One region of the Saccharothrix sp. NPDC042600 genome, then DNA from elsewhere that is predicted to be linked to it. Evidence: riboswitches for the same ligand, from Rfam matches in the RefSeq annotation. Region 1 holds a riboswitch; the other holds the start of a gene.
What was found. Region 1 has a riboswitch for glycine ahead of gcvH (glycine cleavage system protein GcvH). Riboswitches for the same ligand answer to the same signal wherever they lie in the genome.
Positions count from the first base shown of each region.

Region 2: linked by a shared signal. The riboswitch ahead of gcvT (glycine cleavage system aminomethyltransferase GcvT) and the one ahead of gcvH (glycine cleavage system protein GcvH) in region 1 are both predicted to bind glycine.

Region 1 covers NZ_JBEZBW010000039.1:495-15,952, forward strand. Annotated here, with positions in the region: gene AB0A74_RS22730 (L-serine ammonia-lyase) at 1-1,022, opposite strand, end outside; gene gcvH (glycine cleavage system protein GcvH) at 1,029-1,409, opposite strand; glycine riboswitch at 1,557-1,648, opposite strand; gene ald (alanine dehydrogenase) at 1,848-2,954, shown strand; gene AB0A74_RS22745 (hypothetical protein) at 3,322-3,504, shown strand; gene AB0A74_RS22750 (hypothetical protein) at 3,510-3,896, shown strand; gene AB0A74_RS22755 (ABC transporter ATP-binding protein) at 3,945-5,090, shown strand; gene AB0A74_RS22760 (hypothetical protein) at 5,090-5,965, shown strand; gene AB0A74_RS22765 (ABC transporter ATP-binding protein) at 6,187-9,927, shown strand; gene AB0A74_RS22770 (SRPBCC family protein) at 9,983-10,474, opposite strand; gene AB0A74_RS22775 (metalloregulator ArsR/SmtB family transcription factor) at 10,471-10,830, opposite strand; gene AB0A74_RS22780 (multifunctional oxoglutarate decarboxylase/oxoglutarate dehydrogenase thiamine pyrophosphate-binding subunit/dihydrolipoyllysine-residue succinyltransferase subunit) at 11,247-14,918, shown strand; gene AB0A74_RS22785 (DUF6104 family protein) at 14,925-15,107, shown strand; gene AB0A74_RS22790 (O-antigen ligase family protein) at 15,363-15,458, shown strand, end outside.
Region 2 covers NZ_JBEZBW010000108.1:1,126-16,583, reverse strand. Annotated here, with positions in the region: gene AB0A74_RS36515 (3-hydroxyacyl-CoA dehydrogenase NAD-binding domain-containing protein) at 1-1,798, opposite strand, end outside; gene AB0A74_RS36510 (acetyl-CoA C-acetyltransferase) at 1,798-3,000, opposite strand; gene AB0A74_RS36505 (GNAT family N-acetyltransferase) at 3,056-3,499, opposite strand; gene AB0A74_RS36500 (acyl-CoA dehydrogenase family protein) at 3,606-4,754, shown strand; gene AB0A74_RS36495 (CaiB/BaiF CoA-transferase family protein) at 4,754-5,884, shown strand; gene AB0A74_RS36490 (hypothetical protein) at 6,274-6,435, shown strand; gene AB0A74_RS36485 (helix-turn-helix transcriptional regulator) at 6,627-7,115, shown strand; gene AB0A74_RS36480 (hypothetical protein) at 7,277-7,678, shown strand; gene AB0A74_RS36475 (DUF3817 domain-containing protein) at 7,700-8,002, shown strand; glycine riboswitch at 8,308-8,400, shown strand; glycine riboswitch at 8,401-8,505, shown strand; gene gcvT (glycine cleavage system aminomethyltransferase GcvT) at 8,608-9,708, shown strand; gene glyA (serine hydroxymethyltransferase) at 9,723-10,988, shown strand; gene AB0A74_RS36460 (hypothetical protein) at 11,072-11,731, opposite strand; gene AB0A74_RS36455 (cyclopropane-fatty-acyl-phospholipid synthase family protein) at 11,863-13,089, shown strand; gene AB0A74_RS36450 (DUF1295 domain-containing protein) at 13,086-13,898, shown strand; gene AB0A74_RS36445 (hypothetical protein) at 13,895-14,335, opposite strand; gene AB0A74_RS36440 (prolyl oligopeptidase family serine peptidase) at 14,377-15,458, shown strand, end outside.

The DNA.
Region 1 (15,458 bases):
CCCTGGCAGCCGACCTCGGCGCCGCTGATCGACGCGTTCTCCTTGAACAACACGCCGACCGCACCGGCCGTCAGCAGGAACCGCACCACGCCGTCGTCGGACGCACCCGGCACGAACCGGGTGTAGTAGTGCAGCACCGCCGGCACGATGCCGGCCGCGCCGTTGGTCGGCGCGGTGACCACCCGGCCGCCGGCCGCGTTCTCCTCGTTCACCGCCAGGGCGAACAAGGTCACCCAGTCCATCACCCGCAACGGGTCGGTGGCGTAGTGCTCGGCCGCCAGGCGCTGGCGCATCTCGGCCGCGCGCCGGCGCACCTTCAAGCCGCCCGGCAGCACGCCGGTCTCCGTGCAGCCCCGTTCGACGCACTCCTGCATGACGCCCCAGATGTGGAGCAGGCCCGAGCGGACCTCCTCCTCCGTGCGCCACGACAGCTCGTTGGCCAGCATGACCTCGGAGATGGACAGGCCCGTCTCCCGCGTCCGGGCCAGCAGTTCGTCGCCGGTCTTGAACGGGTGGGCCAGTTCGGTCTCGTCGGCCTTGATGCGGTCGGTGCCGGTGGCGTGCTCGTCCACCACGAAACCGCCGCCCACGGAGTAGTACACGGCCTCGTCCAGGACCTCGTCCCCGGAGTACGCCGTGAAGCTCATCCCGTTGGGGTGCAACGGCAGCGACTTGCGCCGGTGCATCACCAGGTCGGTGTCCTCGACGAACGGGATGTCGCGCACCCCGCCCAGGAGCAGCCGGCGGGACGCGCGGATCTCGGCCACGCGCCCTTCGGCGGCCGTCGGGTCCACTTCCTCGGGCTTGTGGCCCTCCAGGCCCAGCAGCACGGCCTTGGGGCTGCCGTGCCCGTGCCCGGTGGCGCCCAGCGAGCCGAACAGCTGGACGTGCACCCGGTCCACGGACGTCAGCCGGTGCCCCAGGCGCGCCACGAACATCGTCGCGGCGCGCATCGGGCCGACCGTGTGGGAGCTGGACGGCCCGATGCCGACGGAAAACAGGTCGAAGACGCTGATCGCCACGGCGGGTCAGTCCCCGGTCAGTTCCGCGTACTTGCCGGCGGTGAGCAGGCCCGTCGCGTCCTCGACGCGCACCTTGAACAGCCAGCCCGCGCCGTACGGGTCGTTGTTGATCAGCGACGGGTCGTCGGCGGCGGCCTGGTTGACCTCCACGACCTCGCCGCTGACCGGCGCGTACAGGTCGCTCACGGACTTGGTCGACTCCAGCTCGCCGCAGACGTCGCCGGACTTCACGCGCTCGCCGACGTTCGGCAACTGGACGAACACGATGTCGCCCAGGGACTCCGCCGCGTAGGACGTGATGCCGACCGCCACGGGGTCCTGGGTACCCGGCGCCCAGTCGACCCACTCGTGCTCGGCGGTGTAGAGCAGGTTCTCCGGAAAAGTCATGTCAGCGCTCCTGAAGCCACGGTCGGTCGGATCCCCACTCTGTCCTGGGACCTGAGAGCTTCGCTGTGCGGCGTCGCGACGGTGGAACCGTCGATCGGGCACAGCTTGCACCGTGGGTGCGCGCGTGAGCACGCTTTCCAGAGTCGCCTCGCCCGAGCGGTTCTCGTTGCCTGAGAGTGTGCGGGGTACTTGCTCCTTCGGCGCCCCGGACGTGCCGGGGACTCTCCCGCTCGGGTTCCGGCGCCGGGAGGGCGCCGCGGCCGATGTTCAGTTGGGCGGTCGCGAGCACGCTAAGTCGTCGGCGTGACGGGTGTCAACGAGCGTCCAGTCTTGTTCACTCGACACAAACCCACCCCTGCCGGTTAGTGCCGCTCGCACGATGACAGTGGATTCGGAGTACCGGACCTTTGGCGTAACAACGGCTGAAGGAGCCCCACCGTGCGGATCTCAGTACCCCGCGAGATCAAGAACCACGAGTACCGCGTCGCGCTGACCCCCGCCGGCGCCCACGAGCTGACCCTGCGCGGCCACGACGTGTTCGTCGAGGCGGGCGCGGGGCTCGGGTCCGCCATCACCGACGAGGAGTACCTCGCCGCCGGCGCGAAGGTCCTGGCCACCGCCGAGGACGTGTGGGCCGAGGGCGACCTGGTGCTCAAGGTCAAGGAGCCGATCGAGCGGGAGTACCCGCTGCTGCGCAAGGGCCAGACCCTGTTCACCTACCTGCACCTGGCGGCGGACCGGCCGTTGACCGAGGCGCTGATCGCGTCCGGCACGACCGCGATCGCCTACGAGACCGTGCAGACGGCGAACGGCGCGCTGCCGCTGCTGGCCCCGATGTCCGAGGTGGCGGGTCGGCTCGCGCCGCAGGTGGGCGCGTTCTCGCTGATGAAGCCGTCCGGCGGCCGGGGCGTGCTGCCCGGTGGCGTGCCCGGCGTGCACCCGGCGCGCGTGGTCGTCATCGGCGGCGGCGTGGCGGGCCTGAACGCGGCCACGATCGCCGTGGGCATGGGCGCGGACGTGGAGATCCTCGACACCAACGTGGACCGGCTGCGCCACATCGACGCCCTCTACCGCGGGCAGCTGCGCACCGTCACGTCCAACCGCTACTCGGTCGAGCAGGCCGTGCGCGAGGCCGACCTGGTCATCGGCGCGGTGCTGGTGCCGGGCGCGAAGGCCCCGAAGCTGGTGTCCAACGAGCTGGTGGCGCAGATGAAGCCCGGCTCGGTGCTGGTGGACATCGCGATCGACCAGGGCGGCTGCTTCGCCGACTCCCGCCCGACCACCCACGCCGACCCGACCTACCAGGTGCACGAGTCGGTCTTCTACTGCGTGGCGAACATGCCGGGCGCGGTGCCGCGGACCTCGACGTACGCGCTGACCAACGTGACCCTGCCCTACGCGGTGGCCCTGGCCGACAAGGGCTGGCAGGCGGCGCTGCGCGCGGACAAGTCCCTGGCCCTGGGCCTGAACGTCCACGACGGCCTGCTGACGAACGAGCCGGTCGCGCAGGCCCACGACCTGACCTACACGGCGTTCGAAGTCTGAGAACGCCATCCACGAAGAAGGGGCGTCCACCAGCACGGTGGGCGCCCCTTCTCGCGTCTTCGCCACGTAAAACGCGACCCGCTCAACCAGCCTGGGGGTCACTGGGAGCGGGTCGCGCAGCACCAATCTTAGCGGGGTCCGGCGGGCCGTGCCCAGCCACCCCAGCCATCTGCGCGCAATTCTTGACCCAACAGGACACGTTCTGTGTCCTCCCTCAAGCAATCGAGTGAATTCGGCGGGTAACGGGTAAGTCACGACGCCCGGTCGGCCGATGCTCACAGCGGAACCCCTTCGCCGTCACGCAGCGGGGTCGTCCGCTCGCGTGGCGTCGCCGCCGCCGCCTGCCACACCTCCGATCGGAGCGCACATGGCTGAACCACAGGGCTGGATCGACTGCCACGACCCCTTCGGCCGGGACCGGTCCATGACCGTGCTGGTCGAGGACGACCGGGTCCTGCTGGTCGCGCCGCCGGGCGAGTCGGCTGTGATGTCGGTCACCCAGACCCGCAGGCTGCACCGCCTGCTGGACCAGGCCGCCGACAGGATGTGAGCGGGGTGGACGAGACGTTGCGCGCCGCGGTGCTGCGCCGGCTGGCCCAGTTGGACGAGGTCGTCGAGCGGGGCGCCGCCGAGGCCCTGGTGCCGCTGGCGCGGGCCGAGATCAACCGGCTGGCGGACTGCTGGCGGCTGCTGCTGACCGTGCACCAGCCCGATTCCGACGGCCGCTGCCGCGCCTGCCCCGGCGTGCTGCGGCACCGGAAGTGGCCGTGCCAGGTGTGGAACATGGCCCACCAGCACCTCATCGGCGAGGGCCTGCCGCACCGCGAGCGGCGCAAACCGCTGCGCAACCCGTTCCGGCACGACACCGGTCGCCAGGACAGCGAGCCGACCACCGAGATCCCGGTCGTGGTGTCGAAACCGCGACATGCCCTCCCCGACTGACCCTCCTAAGGCAGGATGGCGCGCACAGGCGCTATCCAGGAGGGACGCGTGCACGACGGCAGTGGCCGCATCGTGGTGCAGGGCTTGACCAAGCAGTTCGGTCCGGTCGCAGCGGTGCAGAATCTCAGCTTCACGGTGGAACCGGGGTCCGTGACCGGCTTCCTCGGACCGAACGGCGCGGGCAAGACGACCACGCTGCGGATGTTGCTCGGCCTGGTGACCCCGACCGCGGGCCACGGCCTGATCAACGGCCGGCCGTTCCACCAGCTCGGCAACCCGGCGCGGGTGGTGGGCGCGGTGCTGGAGGCGCAGGGCTTCCACCCCAAGCGCACGGCCCGCAACCACCTGCGGGTGTACGCGTCGGCGATCGGCGTGCCGGACCAGCGGGCCGACCAGGTCCTGGGCCTGGTCGGCCTGGGCCAGGCGGCCGACCGCAAGGCGGGCGGCTTCTCGCTGGGCATGAAGCAGCGGCTGGCGCTGGCCACCGCGTTGCTGGGCGACCCGCAGGTGCTGGTCCTCGACGAGCCCGCGAACGGCCTGGACCCGGAGGGCATCGCGTGGCTGCGGTCCTTCCTCCAGTCCTTCGCGCGCAGCGGGCGGACCGTGCTGATCTCCAGCCACCTGCTCGCCGAGGTCGAGCAGACCGTGGACCAGGTGGTGATCATCTCGCGCGGCCAGACCATGTACTACGGGCCGCTGGCCAACCTGCGCGACTCGCAGCAGAGCCGGGTGCTGGTGCAGCCGTCCGACACGGGCGCGCTGGTCGCGGCGCTGCAAGCGGACGGCGTGACGGCGCTGGAGCAGCTGCCGGACGGCCGGATCGCGGTGACCGGCGTGGAGAGCAAGCAGGTCGCCGACCTCGCGTTGAAGGCGGGCGTGTCGATCTACGGCATCCAGGAGGAGAAGGCCGACCTGGAGCAGCTGTTCTTCCGGCTCACCAACGGCCAGTACGCGGCGTCGGGCCCGAACCAGTACGCGGGGCAGCCGCAGGGCAGCGGCTACTACGCGCCGCCGGCGGGCTACCAGCAGCCGGGCTACCAGACCCCGCCGCAGGGCTACCAGCAGCAGCTCCCACCCGGTTACCAGCAACCGCCGACACCACCGCCGGGGTACCCGCAGCAACCCAACCCGTACCAGCAGCAGAACCCCTACCAGCAGGGTCAGGGCCAGGGCGGACTCGGGGGCGGTGCGTGATGCTGGGCAACCTGATCAAGTCGGAGTTCCGCAAGACGACCACCACCAACCTGTGGTGGGGGCTGATGATCCCGACCGTGCTGATCGCCCTGGGCTGGGCGCTGGTCACGGGGCTCATCGGCAAGGGCCTGATGGACACCATCAACTCCTCCGACGCCGAGGAGCTGACCACGATCATCGGCATCGACCCGTCGCAGTGGAAGGTGTCGCTGTTCGGGATGGCCCGCAGCATCAACGTGGCGACCATCTTCCCGATGATCTTCGGCGGCCTGGCGATCGCGAACGAGATCAACCGCAAGACGATCACCACGACGTTCCTGACCGCGCCCAACCGGGTGTCGGCGCTGAGCGCGAAGCTGGTGGTCTACGTCCTGTGGGGCGCGATCTACGGCATCGCGATCGTGGCGTCGGTGAGCATCGGCATCGCGATCACCTCGGACGCGAACACGCTGCCGGACGCGGCCGGGTGGCTCGCGCTGGCGGGCGTGGGCGTGCTGTCGTCGATCCTGATGACGATGTTCGGCGTGGGCGTCGGGGCGCTGCTGACCAGCGTCGTCGGCACCACCGTGGTGCTGCTGCTCTACATGCTGATCGTCGAGAACGGCATCCAGTTCGTGCTGGGCATCCAGGGTCTGCCGGAGGTCATCGGCTTCCTGCCCAACGGCGCGGTGAACGGGTTGACCGGCTCGGTGGCGTCGTCGCTGTTCCTCTCGACGGCGGGCGTGGTGCCCGAGGACCTGGTGGACGTGATCCGGGCGTTCGCGGGCGCGTTGGGCGCGTTCGACTGGTGGCTGAGCGGGTTGATCTTCCTGGCGTGGACGGCGATCTTCTTCCTGGGCGGCTGGGCGGCTACTCAGCGCAAGGACATCACCTGATCCGGTGATCTTGAACGGCTCATGGTTGTGTTGAATTGCCGCGACTCCGTCGCGGCGGGCGAGGCCGCCTGGAAGTCGGCCCATCGCGCCGCGGCCTCGCGGGGCCGACCTCGGGTTGGTGGCGTGACAGGCCGACGCGGCCTCGCGGGGCCGACCCTGGGGGGAGAAACGCGGCGCGATGGGCCGACGCGGCCTCGCGGGGCCGACCTAGGGTTGGTGGCGTGACTACTCGCCAGGGCTGGATCCGCCGCCTCGCCACCGCCTGCTGGAAGCACCGGGCGCTCGTGGTGTGGTCGGTGCTGGCCGCCGTCGTCGGGGTGGGCCTGCAGGCCGTCGGCCCGCTGCTGATCAAGCTCGCGGTGGACGACGCGATGGCGGGCCGCACCGACCGGTTGGCGGTGCTCGCCACCGTGCTCGTCGGCCTGGAGCTGCTGACGTTCGGCACGGCGTTCGTGCGGCGGTTCCTGGGCGGGCGGCTGGCCGTGGACGTGCAGCACGACCTGCGGCAGGCCGTGTTCCACGCCGTGCAGCGGCTCGACGGGCCCAAGCAGGACGCGTTGCGCACCGGGCAGGTGGTGTCGCGGTCGATCACCGACCTCCAGCTGGTCAACAGCCTGCTGTCGATGACGCCGCTGGCGTTCGGCACGGTCGTGTTCGCCCTCGCGGCGCTGGTGGCGATGTTCTGGCTGTCACCCCTGCTCACGCTGATCGCGCTGGTCGTGGTGCCCGCCGTCGCGCTGGTGGCGGGGCGCAGCCGGCTCACGCTGTTCCCGGCCACGTGGTCGGCGCAGCAACGGGCGGCGGACGTGGCGCAGCACGTCGAGGAGACCGTCACCGGCGTGCGGGTGGTCAAGGGGTTCGGGCAGGAGGAGCGCGAGGTCGCGCGGCTGGAGGAGCGGGCGCGGGTCCTGTTCGCCGAGCGGATGCGGGCCGCGCGGCTCACGTCCCGGCCCACCGCGACGCTGACGGCGCTGCCGTTCGTGGGGCAGGTCGCGGTGCTGGCGCTGGGCGGGTGGCTGGCGCTGCGCGGTGACGTGTCGCTGGGCACGTTCCTGGCGTTCGCGACCTACGTGGCGAACCTGGTCGGGCCGACGCGGCTGCTGTCGAGCCTGATGGTCACGGCGCAGTTGGCGCGGGCGGGCGTGGAGCGGGTGTACGAGCTGATCGACTCGCAGCCCGACGTGGTGGACGGGTCGGCGGAGGTGCCGGCCGGCGCGGTGTCGGTGGAGCTGGACCAGGTGACCTTCGGGTACACGCGCCGCGAGCCGGTGCTGTCGGACGTGTCGCTCAAGGTCGCGCCGGGCGAGACGCTGGCCGTGGTGGGCACGGCGGGGTCGGGCAAGTCGACGGTGTCGCTGCTGCTGCCCCGGTTCTACGACGTGCACGCGGGCGCGATCCGGGTCGGCGGGGTGGACGTGCGGGAGCTGCGGCTGGAGTCGTTGCGGCGCGCGGTGGGGGTGGTGTTCGAGGAGGCGTTCCTGTTCTCCGACACCGTGCGGGCCAACATCGCCTACGGGCTGCCGGACGCGTCCAACGAGCAGGTGGAGGCGGCGGCGCGGGCGGCCGAGGCGCACGGGTTCATCTCGGCGCTGCCCGACGGGTACGACACGGTGGTCGGCGAGCGCGGGCTCACGCTGTCGGGCGGGCAGCGGCAGCGGGTGGCGCTGGCCCGGGCGCTGCTGTCCGACCCGCGGGTGCTGGTGCTCGACGACGCGACGTCGGCGGTGGACGCGGCCACCGAGGCGGCGATCCACCACACGTTGGCGCAGGTCACGGCGACGCGGACGACGATCGTGATCGCGCACCGGCGGTCGTCGCTGGCGCTGGCCGACCGGATCGCCGTGCTGGACGCGGGCCGGGTGGTCGACGTGGGCACCCACGACGAGCTGCACGAGCGGTGCCCGCTGTACCGGGAGCTGCTGGCGGGTCCGGGCGAGGCGATCGAGCAGGTGGACCCGCGCGCGGACGTGGCGCTGGAACCGGGCCCGGACGGGGTGACCCCGGAGCTGTGGCCGTCGTCGGACGAGGACGAGCTGGCCGTGCGGGCGGCGAACCGCGCGGCGGGCGCCGCCCGGGTGCCCAAGGGCCCGCGCGGCGGCGGCGGCACGTCCGCGCTGCTCGGCGGCACACCGCCCACCCCGGAGCTGATGGAGCGGGTGCACGCGCTGCCGCCGGCACCGGAGCGGCCGGTGCTGCACGGCGAGGACCCCCGTGCGCCCGACCCTGGGTTCCGGCTGCGCACGCTGCTGCGGCCGGTGCGCTGGGCGATGGTCGGCGTGGGCGGGTTGCTGGTGGTCGACTCGGCGCTGGCGGTCCTGCTGCCGAACCTGGTGCGGCTGGGCGTGGACCGGGGCGTGCTGGGGCACGACGCCGGGTGGCTGTGGCTCGCGGCGGGGATCGGGCTGGTGCTGGTCGCGCTGGGGTGGGTGTCGTCGGCGGCGGGCACGGTGGTCACGTCGCGGGTCGGCGAGCGGCTGCTGTACCTGCTGCGGGTGCGCAGCTACGCGCACCTCCAGCGGTTGGGGCTGGACTACTACGAGCGCGAGATGGCCGGTCGGATCATGACCCGGATGACCACGGACGTGGACGCGCTGTCGAGCTTCCTGCAGACCGGGTTGACCACGTTCGTGATCAGCGTGCTGACCGTGGTGGGCATCGCCGTGGCGCTGGTGGTGACCGACCCGTCGCTGGCGCTGGTGGCGCTGGCCGTGCTGCCGGTGCTGGCGGTGGCGACGGTGATCTTCCAGCGGCTGTCGTCGCGGGCGTACGCGCAGGCGCGGGAGCGGATCAGCGCGGTGAACGCGGACCTGCAGGAGAACGTGACCGGGCTGCGGGTGTCGCAGGCGTACACGCGGGAGGCGAGGTCGGCGGAGGCGTTCGCGGAGCGCAGCGACGCCTACCGGCGGTCCCGGATCCGGGCGCAGCGGTACATCGCGACGTACTTCCCGTTCCTGGCCCTGCTGTCGGGGGTGGCGCAGGCGGCGATCCTGGTGGTCGGCGCGTACCGGGTGGCCGAGGGGACGCTGTCGCCGGGCGTGCTGCTGGCGTTCGTGCTGTACCTGGGGTTGTTCTTCGCGCCGCTGTACCAGTTGTCGGGCGTGTTCGACGGGTACCAGCAGGCGCGGGTGGGCCTGAGCCGGATCGGCGACCTCCTCCGTACCCCGACCAGCGTGCCGCCCGCGCCGGAGCCGGTCGCGGTGCCGCGGCTGCGCGGCGAGGTCGAACTCCGCGACGTGACGTTCGCCTACCCCGGCACGTCCCGCCCGGCGCTGGACCGCGTGTCGCTGCGGGTGGCCCCCGGCGAGACGGTGGCGCTGGTGGGTGAGACGGGCGCGGGCAAGTCGACGCTGGTGAAGCTGGTGGCCCGGTTCTACGACGTGACCGACGGGCAGGTGCTGGTGGACGGCGTGGACGTCCGCCGGTACGACCTGGGCGAGTTCCGGCGGCACCTGGGCGTCGTGCCGCAGGAGGCGCACCTGTTCGGCGGGGACGTGGCGGAGAACGTGGCGTACGGCCGGCCGGGGGCGTCGCGGGCGGAGGTCGAGCGGGCGGTGCGGTCGGTCGGTGCGCTGCACACGGTCGCGTCGCTGCCTTCGGCGTTCCACCAGCAGGTGGGCGAACGCGGCCAGAACCTGTCGGCCGGGCAGCGGCAGTTGATCGCCCTGGCCAGGGCCGAGCTGGTCCAGCCGTCCCTGCTCCTGCTCGACGAGGCGACCGCGGCGCTGGACCCGTCGACGGAATCGGCGGTCCTGGCGGCCGGCGACCACCTGGCGGGCTCGCGGACGACCTTCGTGGTGGCCCACCGCCTGGCGACGGCCGCGCGGGCGGACCGGATCGTGGTGCTGTCCGAGGGCCGGATCGCCGAGGTGGGGACCCACGAGGAGCTGCTGGCCGCCGGCGGCCACTACGCCCGCCTGTGGTCCCACAGCACAGCCACGCGACAACCGGCGGCGACAGCCTGAGTCCACACGCCAACGCGCCCGGCGCGCCGTGGGCGTCCGGGCGGGTTGGTCGTGGTCACTTCCGGTCGGCGGCCAGCAGCTCGTCGAGCCGCTCGTAGCCCTCGACGACGCCGGTCTCCATGCCGCTGGACACCGCCATGTCGCGGGCCTCCGTGCTCTCGAAGACGCTCACCCCGCGCAGCCGGGTGCGGCCGTCGCCGAGGTCTTCCAGGGTCAGCGTCTCCAGGCTCACCCCGTCCGGGTAGCCCTCCCAGGTGAACGTCTGCACGATCCGCTCCCCCGGCCGGATCTCGTGGAACGACCCGTAGAACCGGTACTCGCCCTGCTGGTCGCGGTGCACGTAGCGGTACTCGCCGCCGGTGCGGGCGTCCCAGGTGACGATCTCCATCTCCAGCCCCCGCGGGCCCAGCCAGCGCTGGACCAGCTCCGGCTCGACGTGCGCCCGGAACACCGCCGCGGGCGGCGCGTCGAACTCGCGCACGATCTCGATGGTGGGCAGCTCGGGGTGGGCCGCGATGGTGGTCTCGTGGTGCGTGGTGGTGCTCATGACGCGTCTTCCTTCCGGGTCCGGGTGTCCGGCTCGTCCGCCGCCAGCTCGGCGAGGACGGCGTCGAGCCGCTGGTAGCGCTGCTCGGCCTCCCGCCGGTAGCGCTCGATCCACTTGGTCATCAGGTCGAACACCTCCGCTTCCAGGTGCACGGGCCTCCGCTGGGCCTGCCGACTCCGACTGACCAGTCCGGCGTCCTCCAGCACCTTGAGGTGCTTGGACACCGCCTGCACGGTCACGGCGTAGGGCTCGGCCAGCTCGTTCACGGTCGCGTCCGCCACCGCGAGCCGGGCGACCATGTCGCGCCGAATGGGGTCCGCCAGAGCCGCGAACACCCGCGAAAGCCGGTCCTCCACTGCCGTTCTCCTTACTCAACCTCTCGGTTGAACAAACCGTACGACCACACCACACCGTTGTCAACCATCTCGTTGAACAACCAGGTCAGACCCGTCGCGCCACCCGAACAGGACGCGAGGGTCCGGTGCCGACCAGGGAGACCGTGGCGCTCACCACGTCACCGCGCGATGCGCCGGACGGGTGGTGCATCCTCAACGCCACGGCACCTCACAAGGGCACACCGAACGAGACGGACCTGGGCTGATACATCAAGAACAGCTCAAGCACCCATAACGTGACCCACCTCGGGATCGATCCTGTGATCGAGCACTCCTTGCCCGGCCCCTCCTGTGTATGAACTGCACCAGACGGGGGACTAGCCTGACCATGAGTGAGTCATTACCAAGAGCGAGATGGATAGAGGCGAGCGCCAGCCGTGTCCAGCAGCAGTCCTGCTTCACAGTTCGGCCCCAATGAGTGGCTGGTCGAGGAGATGTACGAGCAGTTCCTCGCCGACCCGTCGTCCGTAGACCCGGCCTGGCACGACTTCTTCGCCGACTACAAGTCGACGCAGCGGTCGGGCAACGGCGCGGCCACGGCGGCGGCGTCCACGACCACCACCGCGGCCACCGACAACGGCACGGCGGCCCCCACGGCCACCGCGACCAAGCCGCAGCCCGCGAAGCCCGCAGCGAAGCCGCAGCAGGCCGCTCCCGCGAAGCCGGCGCCCGCGCAGGCCGCCAAGGCCACGCCGGTGCAGCCCTCGGCGGGCGCGGAGCAGAAGCAGCTGCGCGGCGCGGCGGCGGCGATCGCGAAGAACATGGAGCTGTCGCTCACCGTCCCGACCGCGACGAGCGTGCGCGCCGTGCCCGCGAAGCTGCTGGCCGACAACCGCATCGTGATCAACAACCACCTCAAGCGGACCCGCGGTGGGAAGGTCTCCTTCACCCACCTGATCGGCTACGCGGTGGTGCGGGCGCTCCAGGCGTACCCGAACATGAACCGGCACTACGCCGAGGTCGACGGCAAGCCGTTCGTGGTCACGCCCGAGCACGTGAACTTCGGCCTCGCGATCGACCTGCCCGGCAAGGACGGCTCCCGCTCGCTCGTGGTGGCCTCCATCAAGGGCTGCGAGAACATGACGTTCACGCAGTTCTGGCAGGCCTACGAGGACCTGATCCGCAAGGCCCGGTCCGGCTCGCTGACCACCGAGGACTTCTCCGGCACCACGATCTCGCTGACCAACCCGGGCACGATCGGCACCAACCACTCGGTGCCGCGCCTGACGGCCGGCCAGGGCGCGATCATCGGCGTCGGCGCGATGGAGTACCCCGCGCACTTCCAGGGCACCAGCGAGCAGGCCCTGGTCGAGATGGGCGTCAGCAAGATCATCACGCTGACCTCGACCTACGACCACCGCATCATCCAGGGCGCGGAGTCCGGCGAGTTCCTCAAGCGCATCCACCAGCTGCTGCTCGGCGAGGACGGCTTCTACGACGACGTCTTCACGTCGCTGCGGCTGCCCTACGAGCCGATCCGCTGGGTCGCCGACATCCCCGAGGGCGCGGTCGACAAGACCGCCCGCGTGATCGAGCTGATCGACGCGTTCCGCACCCGCGGCCACCTGATGGCCGACACGGACCCGCTGAACTACCGCCAGCGCAGCCACCAGGACCTCGACGTCCTGTCGCACGGCCTGACCCTGTGGGACCTGGACCGGGAGTTCCCGGTCGGCGGGTTCGCGGGCCAGGAGCGGATGAAGCTGCGCGACATCCTGGGCGTGCTGCGCAACTCGTACTGCCGCACCGTCGGCGTCGAGTACATGCACATCCTCGACCCGGAGGAGCGCCTCTGGATCCAGGAGCGCGTCGAGGTGCCGCACGAGAAGCCGCCGGCCACCGTGCAGAAGTACATCCTGTCCAAGCTCAACGCCGCCGAGGCGTTCGAGACCTTCCTCCAGACCAAGTACGTCGGCCAGAAGCGGTTCTCGCTGGAAGGCGGCGAGACGGTCATCCCGCTGCTGGACGCCGTCCTGGACAAGGCCGCCGAGCACGAGCTGGACGAGGTCGTCATCGGCATGCCGCACCGCGGCCGGCTGAACGTCCTGGCCAACATCGTCGGCAAGCCGATCTCGCAGATCTTCCGCGAGTTCGAGGGCAACCTCGACCCGGGCCAGGCGCACGGCTCCGGCGACGTGAAGTACCACCTGGGCGCCGAGGGCAAGTACTTCCGGATGTTCGGCGACGGCGAGACCAAGGTGTCGCTGACCGCGAACCCGTCGCACCTGGAGGCCGTGGACCCGGTGCTGGAGGGCATCGTCCGGGCCAAGCAGGACATGCTGGACAAGGGCGGCGAGGGCTTCACCGTGCTGCCGGTCGCGCTGCACGGCGACGCCGCGTTCGCGGGCCAGGGCGTCGTGGCCGAGACCCTGAACCTCGCCCTGGTGCGCGGCTACCGCACCGGCGGCACAGTGCACGTCGTGGTGAACAACCAGGTCGGCTTCACCACCGCGCCCGAGCACTCGCGCTCGTCGAAGTACTCGACCGACGTGGCGAAGATGATCGGCGCGCCGGTGTTCCACGTGAACGGCGACGACCCGGAGGCGTGCTACTGGGTCGCGAAGCTGGCGGTGGACTACCGGCAGGCGTTCAACAAGGACGTCGTGATCGACATGGTCTGCTACCGCCGCCGCGGCCACAACGAGGGTGACGACCCCTCGATGACGCAGCCGGCGATGTACGACGTGATCGACACCAAGCGCTCGGTGCGCAAGATCTACACCGAGTCGCTGATCGGCCGCGGCGACATCTCCGTGGAGGAGGCCGAGAAGGCCCTCCAGGACTTCTCCTCGCAGCTGGAGCACGTCTTCAACGAGGTGCGCGAGCTGGAGAAGCACCCGATCAAGGCGTCGCCGTCGGTGGAGGCCGAGCAGCAGGTCCCGACCAAGCTGCCGACCGGCATCCCGCGCGAGACGATCGAGCAGATCGCCGACGCGCACGTGAACCTGCCCGAGGGCTTCACCCCGCACCCGCGCGTGAAGCCGGTGCTGGAGCGGCGCGCGAAGATGGCCCGCGAGGGCGGCATCGACTGGGCGTTCGCCGAGTTGCTGGCGTTCGGCTCGCTGGTGCTGGAGGGCCGCACGGTCCGCCTGGCCGGCCAGGACTCGCGGCGCGGCACGTTCGTTCAGCGGCACGCCACGCTGGTGGACCGCAAGAAGTCCGACGAGTACACCCCGTTGCAGCACCTCGCCGAGGACCAGGGCAAGTTCATGGTCTACGACTCGGTGCTGTCGGAGTTCGCGGCGCTGGGCTTCGAGTACGGCTACTCGGTGGCCAACCCGGACGCGCTGGTGCTGTGGGAGGCGCAGTTCGGCGACTTCGTCAACGGCGCGCAGCCGATCATCGACGAGTTCATCTCGTCCGGTGAGGCGAAGTGGGGCCAGCGCTCGGACGTCGTGCTGCTGCTGCCGCACGGCCACGAGGGCCAGGGCCCGGACCACACGTCCGGCCGCATCGAGCGCTTCCTCCAGCTGTGCGCGGAGGGCTCGATGACCATCGCCGTGCCGTCGACCCCGGCGAACTACTTCCACCTGCTGCGCCGCCACGCCCTCGACGGCGTGAACCGGCCGCTGGTGGTGTTCACCCCGAAGTCGATGCTGCGCCTGAAGGCCGCGACGTCCCCGGTGGAGGACTTCGTCGAGGACCGCTTCAACTCGGTCATCGACGACGCCCGCGCGGGCGACCCGTCGGCGGTCAAGCGCGTGCTGCTGTGCAGCGGCAAGGTGTACTACGAGCTGGCCGCGGAGCAGGAGAAGCTGGGCCGCGCCGACACCGCCGTGGTCCGCCTGGAGCAGCTCTACCCGGTCCCGGCGCGGAAGCTGACGGAGGCGCTGGAGCGCTACCCGAACGCGACCGAGCTGCGCTGGGTCCAGGAGGAGCCGGCGAACCAGGGCGCGTGGCCGTTCCTGGGCCTGGCCCTGCCGGAACTGCTGCCCACGCGGTTCACCCTCAAGCGCGTGTCGCGCCGCCCGATGGCCGCGCCGTCGGCCGGTTCGTCCAAGGTGCACGAGGTGGAGCAGCGCGAGCTGATCGCGAAGGCGTTCGAGTAGGCCGGCATGTACTTCACCGATCGCGGCATCGAGGAGCTGGAGAGCCGGCGGGGCGAGGAAGAAGTGACCCTCGCCTGGCTGGCCGACCGGCTGCGCGCCTTCGTGGACGCGAACCCGGAGTTCGAGACGGCGGTCGAGCGCCTGGCCACCTACCTGGCGCGCGACGACGAGGACGACTTCGAGGACTGAGCGGTACTGAACGGGAAAGGGGCATCCGCCGCGGCGGATGCCCCTTTCCCGTTGTGTCGGCCTGGTTCCCATCGGAACAACTGCGAATGCTTCGCAACAACGTCGAGCTGACCCGGCTGGTAGCAAGTTCGTACCTTTCGGGTGATTCACCGGTTAGGATCCCCGCAACCCGCTGCTCCGGTGGCGGGTCGAGGCTGGGGAGGGCCTTGTATGGGGGGTGTTCGCGCGCGCGGCGCTGTCCGGGGTGAGGTTGCCTTGGCGCCGCCCGTTCTGCTGCTCCTCGGGGCCGTTGCCGCCGCCGTCGTCGCCCAGGGTGGGTACTACCTGCCGGGCCGGGTGTTGTCCGGGGTG
Region 2 (15,458 bases), on a different contig from region 1:
CCTGTTCGGTGACGCCCGCGTCCTCGCGGGCGTAGCGCGACAGGCCCGGCCACAGGAACTTCTTGCCGCCGTCGGTCGGGTACTCGTAGAACCCCGCCCCGCCGGACTTGCCGGTCCGGCCCTCCGCGACCAGCTCCTCCAACACCTTGAACGCCGGGTGGTCGCCCAGGGCGCCGGCGATGTCCGGGTCGTCGGCCAGCGTCTGGTCGCGGATCTTCAGCTGCAGGGTCAGGGTGACCTCGTCGGACACCGCCAGCGGCCCGACCGCCATGCCCGAGCGCTTCGCGATGTTCTCGATCAACGCCGGCCGCACGCCCTCCGCGATCATCGACACCGCTTCGGTCACGTACGTGCCGAACGTCCGCGACGTGTAGAACCCGCGGCTGTCGTTGACCACGATCGGCGTCTTGCCGATCTGCAACACGTAGTCGAACGCGCGCGCCAGCGTCTCCGGCGACGTCTGCTCGCCCACGATGATCTCGACCAGGCGCATCTTCGGCACCGGCGAGAAGAAGTGCAGGCCGATGAACTTCGTCGGGTCCTGCACGGCCCCGGCCAAGCCGGTGATGGGCAGGGTGGACGTGTTCGACGCGATCACCGCGTCGGGCAGCGCCGCCGCCTCGGCCGCCGGCAGGACCTTGTTCTTCAGCTCGCGGTTCTCGAACACCGCCTCGATGACCAGGTCGCAGCCGGCCAGGTCGGCGTCGGAGTCCGTCGGCGTGACGCCCGGGTTGCCGTTCGCGCCGCGCGTGGCGGCCTCCAGGGTGACGTCCTTGAGCACCACCTCGATGCCCGCCTTGGCCGACACCTCCGCGATCCCCGCGCCCATCATGCCCGCGCCCTGCACGCCGACCTTGGTCACCTTCGTGGCGTCCACACCGGACGGACGCGACCCGCCCGCCGAGATCTCGTTGAGCTGGAACCAGAACGTGCCGATCATGTTCTTCGCGACCTGGCCCGTCACCAGCTCCACGAAGTACCGGCCCTCGACCTTCAGCGCCGTGTCGAAGTCCACCAGCGCGCCCTCGACGGCCGCCGCCAGGATCTTCTCCGGAGCCGGGTACACGCCGTGGGTCTTCTTGCGCAGCACGGCCGGCGCGGCGGCCAGCAGGCTGTAGACGTTGGGGTCGCCGAACTTCACGTCCGGCACGGTGTACCCGGGCTGGTCCCACGGCTGCACCGGCGCCGGGTTGGCCTTGATCCACGCCCGCGCCTGGGCGATCAGGTCTTCCTTCGACGACGCCAGCGCGTGCACGATCCCCGCCTGCAACGCCCGCTGCGGCCGGAGCTGCTTGCCCTCCATCAGCAGCGGCAGCGCGGGCTGCACGCCCAGCAGGCGCACCAGCCGCGTCACGCCACCGCCGCCGGGCAGCAGGCCCAGCGTCGCCTCGGGCAGGCCGAGCTTGATCCGGTCGTCGTCCAGCACGACCCGGTGGTGGCAGGCCAGCGCGATCTCGAAGCCGCCGCCCAGCGCGCTGCCGTTGATGGCCGCGACGACCGGCTTGCCCAGCTTCTCCAGCCGGCGCAGCTGGCCCTTCATGTCCTCCAGGAAGCCCAGCGCCTCGGCCGCGTTCTCCGGGGTGACCCGCACCAGCAGGTTCAGGTCGCCGCCCGCGAAGAACGTCTTCTTGGCGGAGGTGAGCACGACGCCGGTGATCTCGTCGCGCACCGCCTCCAGCTTGGCGACCGCCTCGCCCATCGCCTCGTGGTACTCGGCGTTCATCACGTTCGCCGAGCCCGACATGTCCATGGTCAGCGTGACGACGCCCTCGTCGTCGCGCTCGAAGTGGATAGCCATCAGACCCTCTCGATGATCGTCGCGATGCCCATGCCGCCGCCCACGCACAGCGTGGCCAGGCCCCGGCGCAGGTCCCGGCGCTCCAGCTCGTCGAGCAGGGTGCCCAGGATCATGCAGCCGGTCGCGCCCAGCGGGTGGCCCAGGGCGATCGCGCCGCCGTTGACGTTGACCTTGTCGTCGGGCAGGTCCAGCTCGCGCTGGAACTTCAGCACCACCGACGAGAACGCCTCGTTGATCTCGAACAGGTCGATGTCCTCCACCGACAGCCGCGCCTTCTCCAGCGCCTTGCGCGCCGCCGGGGCCGGGCCGGTGAGCATGATCGTCGGCTCGCTGCCGACCACCGCGACCGACACGATCCGCGCCCGCGGGGTCAGGCCGAGGTCCTGCCCGATGCGGGCGTTGCCGATGAGCATGGCCGCCGCGCCGTCCACGATCTGCGACGAGTTGCCCGGCGTGTGGACGTGCCGGATGCGCTCGACGGACGGGTAGCGGTCGATGGCCACGGCGTCGAAGCCCAGGTCGCCGTGGAACTGGAAGGACGGCTTCAACCCGCCCAGGCCCTCCAGCGTGGTCTCCGGCCGGATCGCCTCGTCGAAGTCGAGCACGACCGTGCCGTTCTGGTCCACCACCGGCACCAGGGACCTCTCGAAGTAGCCCTTGTCGCGCGCCAGCGTGGCCCGCTGGTGGGAGCGCAGCGCCCACGCGTCCACGTCCTCGCGGCTGAAGCCCTCCAGCGTCGCGATCAGGTCCGCGCTGATGCCCTGAGGCACGAAGCTGGTGCGCAGGTTGGTCTCCGGGTCGGCCGCCCACGCGCCGCCGTCCGAACCCATCGGCACCCGCGACATCGACTCCACGCCGCCCGCGACCACGAGGTCCTCGAACCCCGACGCCACCTTCGCCGCGGCCAGGTTCACCGCCTCCAGGCCGGACGCGCAGAAGCGGTTGAGCTGCACACCCGCGGGCCGCAGGTCCCACCCGGCCGCCAGCACGGCGGTCCGGGCGATGTCCGAGCCCTGCTCACCGACCGGCGACACGACCCCGAGCACGACGTCGTCCACCACCGACGTGTCCAGGTCGTTGCGCCGCGCCAGCGCGTCGAGCACCCCGGAGGCGAGGGTGATCGGCTTGACGCTGTGCAGCGAACCACGCTTTCCCCTGCCACGCGGTGTGCGCACCGCGTCGAAGATCAAGGCTTCGCTCATGCTCCCACGGTAGGCAGCGGGGACGGCCAAGCCCATGACCGCGCGGAGTGACTTATTAGCTCACCGCGAGCTGCATGACCTCGTCCTCGCCGGAGAAGCCGAGCCGCTCGTAGAGCCGCCGCGCGGCCAGGTTGCCGCGGAACACCCTCAGCTGCACCCGCCGCCACCCGTGCTCACGGGCCCACGCCACCACGTCGCGGACCAGGGCCTCGCCGACACCCCTCTTCCGGAACGACGGTTTCACCCACATGGAGTAGAGGTACAGCACATCGTCGTGGTCCTCGTGGGGCACGCCCGCCACGAGCCCGGCCGGATCCGGAGCCTCGGCCACGACCTTCACCCCCCACCTCGGGTGCAGCAGCTCGCGCCACCGGTCCTCGTCGTAGCCCTGCTCCCGGGACAGGGTGGAGCCGAACGCCTGCGGGTCGCTGGCCAGCGCGGTGAGCCTCAGGTCGCGCCAGGTGACCCAGTCCCCGGGGGACAGCCTGCGGAGCTTCATGACCGCAGTGTTGCGCACCACCCTGACAATTGCGCTCACGATCTCGGGGCGACTGTGGGTGCGGCGGTCATGGCGGGTGGCCGCCCGCGGTGGGACCGTCGGTGACATGCCTACTCGCCGTTCACCGTGGATGACGGACGACCTGGACCAGCTGCGGCAGCTCGCCCGGACGTTCTTCGAGAAGGAATCGGTCCCCCACCACGAGCGCTGGGCCGCCCAGAAGCAGGTGGACCGGGACTTCTGGACCAAGGCGGGCGACCTCGGCCTGCTGTGCCTGTCCATCCCGGAGGAGTACGGCGGGGGCGGCGGCACGTTCGCGCACGAGGCGGTGCTGCTGGAGGAGCAGGCCCGCGCCGGCGACAGCGCGTGGGGCAACAGCGTGCACAGCGGCATCGTGGCGCACTACATCAACGCCTACGGCACCGAAGAGCAGAAGCAGCGCTGGCTGCCCAAGCTCGCCGGCGGCGAGTTCGTGGGCGCCATCGCGATGACCGAGCCCGGCGGCGGCTCGGACCTGCAGAACATCAAGACCCGGGCCATCCGGCGTGACGACGAGTACGTCATCAACGGCTCCAAGACCTTCATCACCAACGGCGCGCAGTGCGACCTGGTCGTCGTGGTCGCCAAGACCGACCCCGGCCAGGGCGCGACCGGCATCTCCCTGCTGGTCGTGGAGACGGCGTCGACCCCGGGCTTCCGGCGCGGCCGGGTGCTGGACAAGATCGGGCTGAAGGGCCAGGACACCGCCGAGCTGTTCTTCGACGACGTCCGCGTGCCCGCCGCCAACCTCCTCGGCTCGTCCGAGGGCCAGGGCTTCATCCAGCTCATGCAGCAACTCCCGCAGGAGCGGCTGATCATCGCGGTGGCGTCCATCGCGGGCATCGAGGCCGCCGTGGACCTGACCGTCGAGTACGTCAAGGACCGCACCGCGTTCGGCCGGGAGCTGATCAAGTTCCAGAACACCCGGTTCACCCTCGCCGAGTGCGCCACCGAGGCCCGCGTGACCAGGGCGTTCGTGGACGAGTGCATCGAGGCGCACCTCGCGGGCCGGCTGGACGTGCCCACCGCGGCGATGGCCAAGTGGTGGTCCACCGAGCGGCTGTGCCGGGTCGTGGACGAGTGCGTGCAGCTCTTCGGCGGGTACGGCTACATGACCGAGTACCCCATCGCCCGCGCCTGGGCGGACGCGCGCGTGCAGAAGATCTACGGCGGGACGAACGAGATCATGAAGGAAATCATCGCGAGGTCCCTCTAGTGGGCGGGCCGCTGGCGGGGCTGAAGGTCGTCGAGCTGGCGGGCCTCGCGCCCGCGCCGTTCGGCTGCATGGTGCTCGCGGACCTGGGCGCGGACGTGGTCCGGGTGGACCGGGTGTCCGGCGGGCCGGCGGTGCCCGGCGACGTGCTCGGGCGCGGTCGGCGGTCCATCGGCGTGGACATCCGGCGGCCGGAGGGCGCGGAGCTGGTGCTCAAGCTGGTGGAGCGCTCCGACGTCCTGGTGGAGGGCTTCCGGCCGGGCGTGACCGAGCGGCTGGGCATCGGGCCGGCCCAGTGCCTGGCGCGCAACCAGCGGCTGGTCTACGGCCGGATGACCGGCTGGGGCCAGGACGGCCCGCTGGCCGACCGGGCGGGCCACGACATCAACTACATCGCGCTCGCGGGCGCGCTGGAGCCGATCGGCCGCGCCGGGCAGCCGCCCACGGTGCCGCTCAACGTCATCGGCGACTTCGGCGGCGGGGGGCTGCTGCTCGCGTTGGGCATCCTCGCGGCCCTGTACGAGCGGGAGCGGTCCGGGCGCGGGCAGGTCGTGGACGCGGCCATGGTGGACGGCGCGGCGCTGCTGACGACGTTCCTGCACGGCATGAAGGCCGCCGGCGCGTGGGCCGGCGAGCGGGGCACGAACCTGCTCGACGGCGGCGCGCCGTTCTACGACGTTTATGCCACAGCGGATGGAAAGTTCGTCAGCATCGGCGCACTGGAGGAGAAGTTCTACGCGGATCTGCTGGTGTTGCTGGGGTTGGCGGACTCCGACGTGCCGAACCGGCACGACCCGGCCCGGTGGCCCGCCCTGCGGGCCCGCATCGCCGAGGCGGTGGCCACCCGGACGAGGGACGAGTGGGCGGCGCTGGCGGAGGGCACCGACGCGTGCCTGGCGCCCGTGCTCGCGCCCGACGAGGCCCCGGCGCACCCGCACAACCGGGCGCGCGGGACGTTTGTCGAGGTCGCAGGCCTGGCTCAGCCGGGACCCGCGCCGCGCTTCGACCGCACGCCGGCCGCCGGACCGTCCGCGCCGCCCGCCGCGGGACATCACACGGACGAGGTGCTGGAGTTCCTCGGACTGGGTGAAGCGGATATTGCGGAACTGCGACGGACCGGTGTCGTGGGTTGATGCGAAAAGGGTGCGACAAATCGTCCGGAGTGGTGCCGGGAAATGGGACGGCCGTACCTCGGCCTAATGACACGCCGTGGGTGTGTCGCGCAAGTGGGTGATGTGCTCAAGATTGCCGACGATGTGGCTGAACCTCGGTGCTCGTGCCTGGGGGAGTGGGGGCGAGTGGCCCGCACCCTGGTCATCGGCGGGCGCCGAGGGGCGCTTGATCGGCCGTTCGGGTGATGCGGGTCACCGCCCACGCGGGGCAGTGCGTCCTCTTCTACGCCCGGTCGTGGGATCACGGCGGGTTCCGGACCCATCGTCCGGGTGAATGAGGGACCATGTGGGCGAACCCGGCGGGCACGCGGCCCGTCGCCGCGCACCTGTGAACGGACGGAGAGACACCGGTGAACGTCAAGAAGGTGGTGACGCTGGCGGCCGTCGCGCTGCTGCTGTTCCTCCTGATCACCCAGCCCGACCAGTCCGCCGAGGCGGTGAAGACGGCCCTCGGGTGGCTGCGCCAGGGCGCCGAGTCGATCATCACGTTCGTCCGGAGCCTGTTCAACTAGTCCCCGCCGCGGGTGCCCGGTGGTCTGCTCACCATCCGTGACGGTTGGCCTCCCTCGTTGGACCGTCTGGGTGGAATGAGGGCTATAACGTGCTGGTAACAGGGTTTTTGACAAACCGGGGTCTAGCGGTTGTCGGTACCCGCTAATACGGTGCGCTGCATTGGCTGATCTTCGACCGACGAGGAGGCAGAATGGTCGAGGACTCCGGAGTCGACGAGCTGCTGCGGCAGTGGGCGGCCGAGCGCTCGGACGACGCCGAGCTGCGCGAGGTGAACCGGATCAAGGACGAGTGGCTGGCCGAGGCCCCGCCGTCCGCCCCGGGCATCCCCGTGCAGCGGGCGAACGGTGGACCGCGGGGCCTGGTGAAGGTCGAGTCCGCGGATCCGGCCTACGTCGCGGCGATGCGGAAGCGGGCGCCCGAGGTGCCCGAGGTCCTGCTGGCCGCGGCAGCGAGCTACTGGCAGCTCGTGGGCGACCTGTCCGAGGCGGAGGCGTGGTGGGACGCGGGCATCAGCCCGTTGGACCAGCGCGCCCTCGACTACCGGGCCGCCGGGCTCACGCCCGCCGACCTGGGACGTCGGCTCGGGCCGATGACGGTGCTCCAGCACCTGCGTCGGGGCAGCGCGGCGGCGTGGTGCGTCGCCAGGCTGCAGCGGCAGCGCCGGGACGGCGTTGCGTGATGTCGGGCGCGCCACGCGCGAGCGTGGCGCAGCGCAAGGGCGTCGCGCGGTGAGGGCGCGACGTGGTCGGGACTAGCGTGATCCGGGAGGGCGGGCTCCTGTGCGGGGAGCCCATCCCGGTTGGGGGTCGCCCCGTCGGTGGCCCGAAGTACCCTTGAGTCGTGCGCAGCGGCCTCATCACCCCCCAACGTGTGGCGATCGCGGTCGTGTGCGTGCTCTCGCTGGTGGTCTGCTGCGGTCTCGCCTACTGGCAGTGGGAGCGGTTCTCCCAGGCCGGGGGGACCTTCCAGAACCTCGGTTACGTCTTCCAGTGGCCCCTGTTCGGCCTGTTCCCCGCGTTCATGGTGTGGCGGATGCGCAAGCTCGCCGCCCAGCGGCGCGCGGCGGACGCCGCTGTGGGCGCGGACACGTCGTCGCAGGTGGCGGGGGAGCCGGTGGCCGCGCCGTCGGAGCCGGTCGTTACCGTGGACCCCGTCAGGACACCCGCGCACGACGACGAGGACGACGAGCTGGCGGCCTACAACCGCTACCTCCGCGAACTCCACGCGCGGGACCAGCGGTGAGCGAAGGCGGTCGGTAGGGCGATGAGCGGTGCGTTGGGCCGGTTCCGGTTCATGGCTTACGTGGTCGGTGTGGGCCTGCTGCTGCTCGTGGCCGCGATGGGCGTGAAGTACCTCGGCGACCAGGACGGCATGATGAAGGTCGTCGGCCCGGTCCACGGCTTCCTCTACGCGATCTACCTGGTGATCACGGTGGACCTGGCCCTCAAGGCCCGCTGGTCGCTCAAGGGCACCGCGCTGGTGCTGCTCGCCGGCACGATCCCGTTCGTGTCGTTCTACGCCGAGCGCAAGGTCGTCGAAAGCGTGAAGGCCGAGCGCGCCCTGTGACCACGCCGGCCGCCACCCCGGGTCGGGCCGCCGCCACCTCCGCGTCGGCCGCCGCTACGTCCGGTCGGGCCGCTGCCACACCTGGTCGGGTCGCTACGAGCCTCGGGCGGGCCGCCACCTCAGGTCGGGTCGCCGCCACACCTGGTCGGGCCGCCACGAGCCTCGGTCGGGCCGCCGCCACCTCCGGTCGGGCCGCTTCCGCGGCGGTCTCGCGAGCGTCGGCCGCGCCCGTGGTGACCGGGTTCGTGTTGACCGGGCCGACCAGGCACAACTAGCGTCTGGCGGTACCAACTGAACACGGCCGTCGATGTCGCGCGGGAGAGTCCCCACCCACTACGGGGCGCCGAAGGAGCAACTCCTCCCCGGAATCTCTCAGGCACAGCTACCGCCCGACGAAGGCAACTCTGGAAAGCAGGCGCCAGCGCCTCGCCCACGGTGCAAGCCGCCCCCGCCGACGTGCGGGGTCCCGGCGAAGCTCTCAGGCTCATGACAGAGGGGGAGGCTCACTCGGACGAGGAGTCTCGATGGACCGTGTCATCCTTCGTAGCGGCAGGCCGACCCACCCGGTCGGCGCCACTGCCGTGCCCGCCATCAGGGAGGACCCCGTGGAAACCCGCCGGACGCCGCTGCACGCCGAGCACGAGGCGCTGGGCGCCCAGTTCACCGACTTCGCGGGCTGGCGGATGCCGCTGCGCTACGACAGCGAGCTGGCCGAGCACCACGCCGTGCGCACGTCGGCGGGCCTGTTCGACCTGACGCACATGGGCGAGATCGTCCTGACCGGCCCGCAGGCCGGCGCCGCGCTCGACCACGCGCTGGTCGGCCACGCGTCCGCGATCGGCGTGGGCCGCGCCCGCTACACCATGATCTGCCAGGCCGACGGCGGCGTGATCGATGACCTGATCGTGTACCGCACCGGTGACCAGGAGTACCTGGTCGTCGCCAACGCCTCCAACGCCGCCGTCGTCTTCGCGGCCCTGCGGGAGCGCGCCGAGGGCTTCGACACCACCGTCGAGGACAAGTCCACCGACTACGCGCTGCTGGCCGTGCAGGGCCCCAAGGCGGTCGCCATCCTGGCGGGCCTGACCGGGACGGACCTGGCCACGGTCAAGTACTACGCCTCCTACCCGACCGAGGTGGCCGGCCGGCCCGCGCTGCTCGCCCGCACCGGCTACACCGGCGAGGACGGCTTCGAGCTGTTCCTCGACCCCGCCGACGCCCCGCACGTGTGGCAGGCGCTGCTCGCCGCCGGCGAGCCGCACGACCTCAAGCCCGCCGGCCTGGGCTGCCGCGACACCCTGCGCCTGGAGGCCGGGATGCCGCTGTACGGCAACGAGCTGAGCACGTCCCGCACGCCCTACCACGCCAACCTGGGCCGCGTGGTCAAGCTGGACAAGCCGGACGACTTCGTGGGCCGCGAGCCGCTGGCGAAGGTGGCCGAGGCGGGCGTCGAGGCCAAGCTGGTCGGCCTGAAGACCGAGTCCCGCCGCGCCCCCCGCCACGGCTACGCCGTGCTGGACGCCGAGGGCAACGCGATCGGCGAGGTCACCAGTGGCGCGCTGTCGCCGACGCTGGGCTACTCCGTGGCGATGGCCTACGTGCCGCCCGCGCACGCCGAGCCCGGCACCAAGCTGTCCGTCGACGTCCGGGGCCGGCAGGAGCCCGTGGAGGTCGTGTCGCTGCCGTTCTACAAGCGCAACTCGTAGGGAGAAACCCCACCATGTCCGAGCACTTCAACACCTCCCTCGCGGAGTTCGACCCCGAGGTCGCCGAGGCGGTCGCGGCCGAGCTGCGCCGGCAGCAGGGCACGCTGGAGATGATCGCGTCGGAGAACTTCACGCCGGTGTCGGTGCTCCAGGCGCAGGGCTCGGTGCTGACCAACAAGTACGCCGAGGGCTACCCGGGCCGCCGCTACTACGGCGGGTGCGAGAACGTCGACGTGGTCGAGCGGCTGGCCATCGCGCGGGTCAAGGAGCTGTTCGGCGCGGGGTTCGCCAACGTGCAGCCGCACTCGGGCGCGCAGGCCAACGCGTGCGCCATGTTCGCGCTGCTCCAGCCCGGTGACACGATCCTGGGCCTGGACCTGGCGCACGGCGGCCACCTGACCCACGGCATGCGGATCAACTTCTCCGGCAAGCTCTACAACGTCGTGCCCTACCACGTGTCCGATGTGGACGGTCGGGTGGACATGGCCGAGGTCGAGGCGCTGGCGCAGGAGCACAAGCCGAAGCTGATCGTGGCCGGCTGGTCGGCCTACCCCCGCCAGTTGGACTTCGCGGAGTTCCGCCGGATCGCCGACTCGGTGGGCGCGTACCTGATGGTGGACATGGCCCACTTCGCGGGTCTCGTGGCGGCGGGCCTGCACCCGAGCCCGGTGCCGCACGCCCACGTCGTCACCACGACCACGCACAAGACCCTCGGCGGTCCGCGCGGCGGCGTGATCCTGACCAACGAGGCGGACCTCGCGAAGAAGATCAACTCGGCGGTGTTCCCCGGCCAGCAGGGCGGTCCGCTGGAGCACGTGATCGCGGGCAAGGCGGTGGCGTTCAAGCACGCCGCGTCGCCGGAGTTCGCCGACCGCCAGCGCCGCACGGTCGAGGGCGCGAAGATCCTCGCCGAGCGGCTGTCGCAGCCCGACGCGGCGGCGGCCGGCGTGAAGGTGCTCACCGGCGGCACGGACGTGCACCTGGTGCTGGTGGACCTGGTGGCCTCGGAGCTGGACGGCAAGCAGGCCGAGGACCGCCTGCACGAGGTCGGCATCACGGTCAACCGCAACGCGGTCCCCAACGACCCGCGCCCGCCGATGGTGACCTCGGGCCTGCGCATCGGCACGCCCGCCCTGGCCACCCGCGGCTTCGGCGCGGCGGACTTCGCGGAGGTGGCCGACATCATCGCGACCGCCCTCCAGCCGGCCGCGGACCTGTCCGAGCTGCGCTCGCGCGTCGAGGTGCTGGCCGCGAAGCACCCGCTCTACCCGAACCTGTGAGGGTTCCGCCGACCCGCTGAGCGAGGCGACACATGACCCCCGGCCCAACCCCAGGCCGGGGGTCATGTTCTTCGGGGGTGGACTCAGGCTCCGGAGGGCGCCGCCACACCGGGCGGCAGGCACTCCACGTTGCGCTTGCCGTCGGGCTGCACGACGAACCACGTGCCGCCCACGCCCTGGCCCTTCCACTGGCCCGGCGCCTCGTCCTTCGAGTACGTGTAGAGCGCCCAGCCGGCCAACGTCACCTGCTCGGTCCCGTCGGCCCGCTTCACCGTGCCGACCAGCGCCGGGTCCACGCCCTCCAGCTTGGGCGCGCCGCCGGCCAGCAGCGGCGGCCAGGTCTCGGCGCACTTGCCCTCGCAGTTGGACTTGGGCGGGTTCGGCGTGTCCTTGTCGAACCGGTACAGCGTGCGGCCGTCGCCGTCCTGCACGACGTCGCCCATCTTCGGCACGCTCTTGGCCACCAGCGTGACGCCCGGCCCGGACGGCGCGGGCGCGGCCTGGCCGGCCGGGGTCTCCTCGGTCGCCTCGGCGGCGGGCTCCTGCGCGGCGGGGGTCTCCGCGGCGGCCGGAGGTGCCGGTGGGACGTCCCCGTAGTCGGCCTGCGCGGCGGCGCCCACCTGCTCGGTCTGCGCGACGTTGGTCCCTTGCAGGCCGACGGCGTTGGAACTCCACATGACCAGCGCGAGCACGGCCGCCATGCCACCCGCTGCGGCGATGGCGATGCGGTTTCGTCGGATCACACTCAACTCCTCCTCGATGGCGTCGGTCGCTCCACCGACGATTACGGCCCGGTCACGACCGCGGTTCAGCGGCGAACCAAGACAGGGGGTCGGCGCGAACGTCCGGGCACCAGACCCGTGAGGAGGAGTCCGTGGCCGTCAGCACCGCAGGCCGGCTCGCCACCGTCGTCGAACGCGTCCTGGGCGCGAGCCCGCCCGTGGGGCTGCGCGCGTGGGACGGCAGCACCGCCGGCCCGCAGGACGGACCGGTCGCCGTGGTCCGCGACCGCCGCGCCCTGCGCCGCCTGTTGTGGAACCCCGACGAGCTGGGCCTGGCCCGCGCGTACGTGGCGGGCGAGCTCGACGTGGAGGGCGACCTGACCGAGGGCCTGGCCCGGTTCTGGGCGTTGGCCCGGCGGGGCGCGGTGGGCAAGCCCAAACCCGCCGACCTGGTGGTCGCCTTCCGGGCGGCCGTGCGCCTGGGCGTCGTCGGCCCGCGCCCCGCGCCGCCCGGTGAGGAGGCCCGGCTGTCCGGCCGCCGGCACACCCGAGCCCGCGACCGCAGCGCCATCGCCCACCACTACGACCTGAGCAACGCGTTCTACCAGCTCGTGCTGGACCCGAGCATGGCCTACTCGTGCGCGTACTTCTCGTCGCCGGACATGACCGTCGCCCGGGCGCAGCACGCGAAACTCGACCTGGTGTGCCGGAAACTGGGGCTGCGACCCGGGATGCGGCTGCTCGACGTCGGGTGCGGGTGGGGTTCGATGGTCGTGCACGCGGCCAAGCACTTCGGTGTCCGGGCGACGGGCGTGACGATCTCGGCGCAGCAGAAGGCTTTCGTCGAGTCCCGGATCGCGGCGGAGGGTGTGGCGGACCTGGTGACCGTGCGGCTCCAGGACTACCGGGAGGTGTCCGGCGAGCCGTTCGACGCGGTGTCGTCCATCGAGATGGGCGAGCACGTCGGCGAGGAGAACTACCCGGCGTACGCGGGCGTGCTGCACCGGATGCTCAAGCCGGGCGGGCACCTGTTGTTGCAACAGATGTCCCGTGGTGCCAACGCGCCCGGCGGTGGCGCGTTCATTGAGTCCTATGTGGCTCCTGACATGCACATGCGGCCCCTCAGCCGGACGCTCGGACACCTGGAGGGTGCCGGGTTCGAGGTCCGGGGCGTGCAGGCGCTGCGCGAGCACTACGTGTGGACCGTGCGGGCGTGGGCGCGGACGCTGGAAGAGCGCTGGGACGAGGCCGTGCGGCTGGTCGGCGAGGGGCAGGCGCGGGTGTGGCGGCTGTACCTCGCGGGTGGCGCGTTGACGTTCGAGGAGGGGCGGATGGGCGTGGACCAGGTGCTGGCGCGGCGGCCGGAGGCGTTGGCGTGACGTTCGGGTGGAACGTGCTCTGGTCGGCGGTCGCGGTCGTCGTGCTGGTGTCGGCGTTGTTCGCGGTGGCGGTGCGGCGCAAGCGGTTCGACCTCATCGACTCGTTCTGGGGACCGGGGTTCGCGGTCGTCGCGGTGCTGACGCTGGTGCAGGCGGTGCCGGCGGGGGAGTCGGCGCGGGCGGTGCCGGCGGGCGAGTCGGCGCGGGCGGTGCTGGTGGCGGCGTTGACCGTGGTGTGGGGTGTGCGGCTGGGGTGGCACATCCACGCGCGCAACCGGAAGAAGTCCGAGGACCAGCGGTACGTGGACATGTACCGGCGGGCGCGCGGCAACCCGGTGGCCAAGATGTACCGGGTCTACCTGGTGCAGGCGGCGATCATGGTGCTGGTGTCGCTGCCGGTGCAGTTCGCGGCGTACCGCGACGACCCGCTCGGCGTGTTCGACGTGCTGGGTGTCGTGGTGTGGGCGGTCGGGTTCGCGTTCGAGGCGGTCGGGGACTGGCAGTTGGAGCGGTTCAGGGCCGATCCGGCGAACCGCGGTCGGGTGATGGACCAGGGGTTGTGGCGGTACACGCGCCACCCCAACTACTTCGGCGACGCCTGCGTGTGGTGGGGGCTGTTCCTGTTCGCCCTGCCGGACGGGTTCCTGGTGGTGGTGAGCCCGGTCGTGATGACCTTGCTGTTGGTCAAGGGGAGCGGGAAACCGTTGCTGGAGAAGGACATCGTGCGGCGGCGGCCCGGGTATCGGGAGTACGTGGAGCGCACGAGCGGGTTCTTCCCGCTGCCGCCCAGGGGCGGGAAGGTGGGTTAGAGCTGGAGGGTGACCACGTAGACGGTCACGTCGTCGGGGTGGCCGAGGTCGATCATGACCTTGCGGTTGCCGGCGGTCGCCCCGGCGACCTTCTGCGCCTTGTCCGGGTGCCACGTGCCGCTGTCGGGGAAGTCGGCGTCGGTGATCGTCCGCTGGTCCGGCACGGCCTCGCCGAACCCGCTGTCGGCCAGGAACCGGGGCACGGCCGTGGCGGGCATCCGCAGTTGCGCCATCACCCGGCTCTCCAGCCCGCCGCTGAGCGAGGTGCGCGCGGCCGACAGCAGGACGGTGCCCGAGGGGAGGCGGACGCCGGCGTTGGCCTCCAGTTCCGCCGCCGACTGGGGGCTGGTCTCGTTCGGCAGGAACCGGTCGTCCGAGGGGGCGGACGACGAACAGCCGGCCACCACCAGGGCCGCCGCGAGCCACACCAGTCGCATGGCCCGCAGACTAGCCGTCCGGGCCGGAATAGGGTGTGCCCGTGGGCAACGAGACCTCCTTCCCGCGCCAGCAAGCGCGCACCCAGCGGTTCACCCTTGGCGCTCCGCGGAACTTCACCGTCGCACCCGACGGGGACCGCGTGTACTTCCTGCGCACCGCCGCGGCCACGAGCCGCGCGAACGGCCTGTGGGCGTTCGACCCCGCCACCGGGACCGAGCGGCTCCTGGTGGACCCGAACGACCTCCTGACCGACCCGGAGGACCTGTCGCCGGAGGAACGCGCGCGCCGCGAGCGCAGCCGCGAGCAGGCGGCGGGCATCGTGGCCTACGCGACCGACGCGGACTTCCGGCAGGCGGTGTTCGCCCTGTCCGGCCGCCTGTTCGTGGTCGAGCTGGGGACCGGTGCGGTGCGCGAGCTGCCCGTGCCGGGCAGCGTCCTGGACCCGCGCCTGGACCCGACCGGCCGCCGCGTCGGCTACGTCACCGGCGGCGCGCTGCACGTCGTGGACCTGGAGACGGGCGAGGACCGCGTGCTCGCCTCGCCGGAGCACCCCGACGTGACGTGGGGCCTGGCGGAGTTCGTGGCGGCGGAGGAGATGGGCCGCTACCGCGGCTACTGGTTCTCCCCGGACGGCGAGCACGTCCTGGCGGCCCGCGCCGACAACTCCCCGGTGACCCGCTGGCACATCGCCGACCCGGCCAACCCGGCCACCCCGGCCGCCGAGATCGCCTACCCGGCGGCCGGCACGCCCAACGCCGTCGTGGAGGTCTTCATCCTCGGCCCGGACGGCACCCGGACGCCGGTCACCTGGGACAACGCGACGTTCCCGTACCTGAACACGGCGAGCTGGTCCGCGAACGGCCGCCCGCTGCTCCAGGTGCAGACCCGGGACCAGCGACGCGTCCAGGTGCTCGCGGTCGGGCCGGACGGCGTCGAGGTCGTGGCGGACGACACCGACCCGGTGTGGCTGGAGATCGTCCCCGGCGCGCCGGCGTGGACCCCGGACGGCAAGCTCGTGCGGGTGCTGCCCGTGGACGGCGCGAACCGCCTGGTGGTGGACGGCACCGCGTGGACCCCGGACGGCTTCCAGGTCCGCTCGGTGGTGGAGGTGGGCGAGGACGT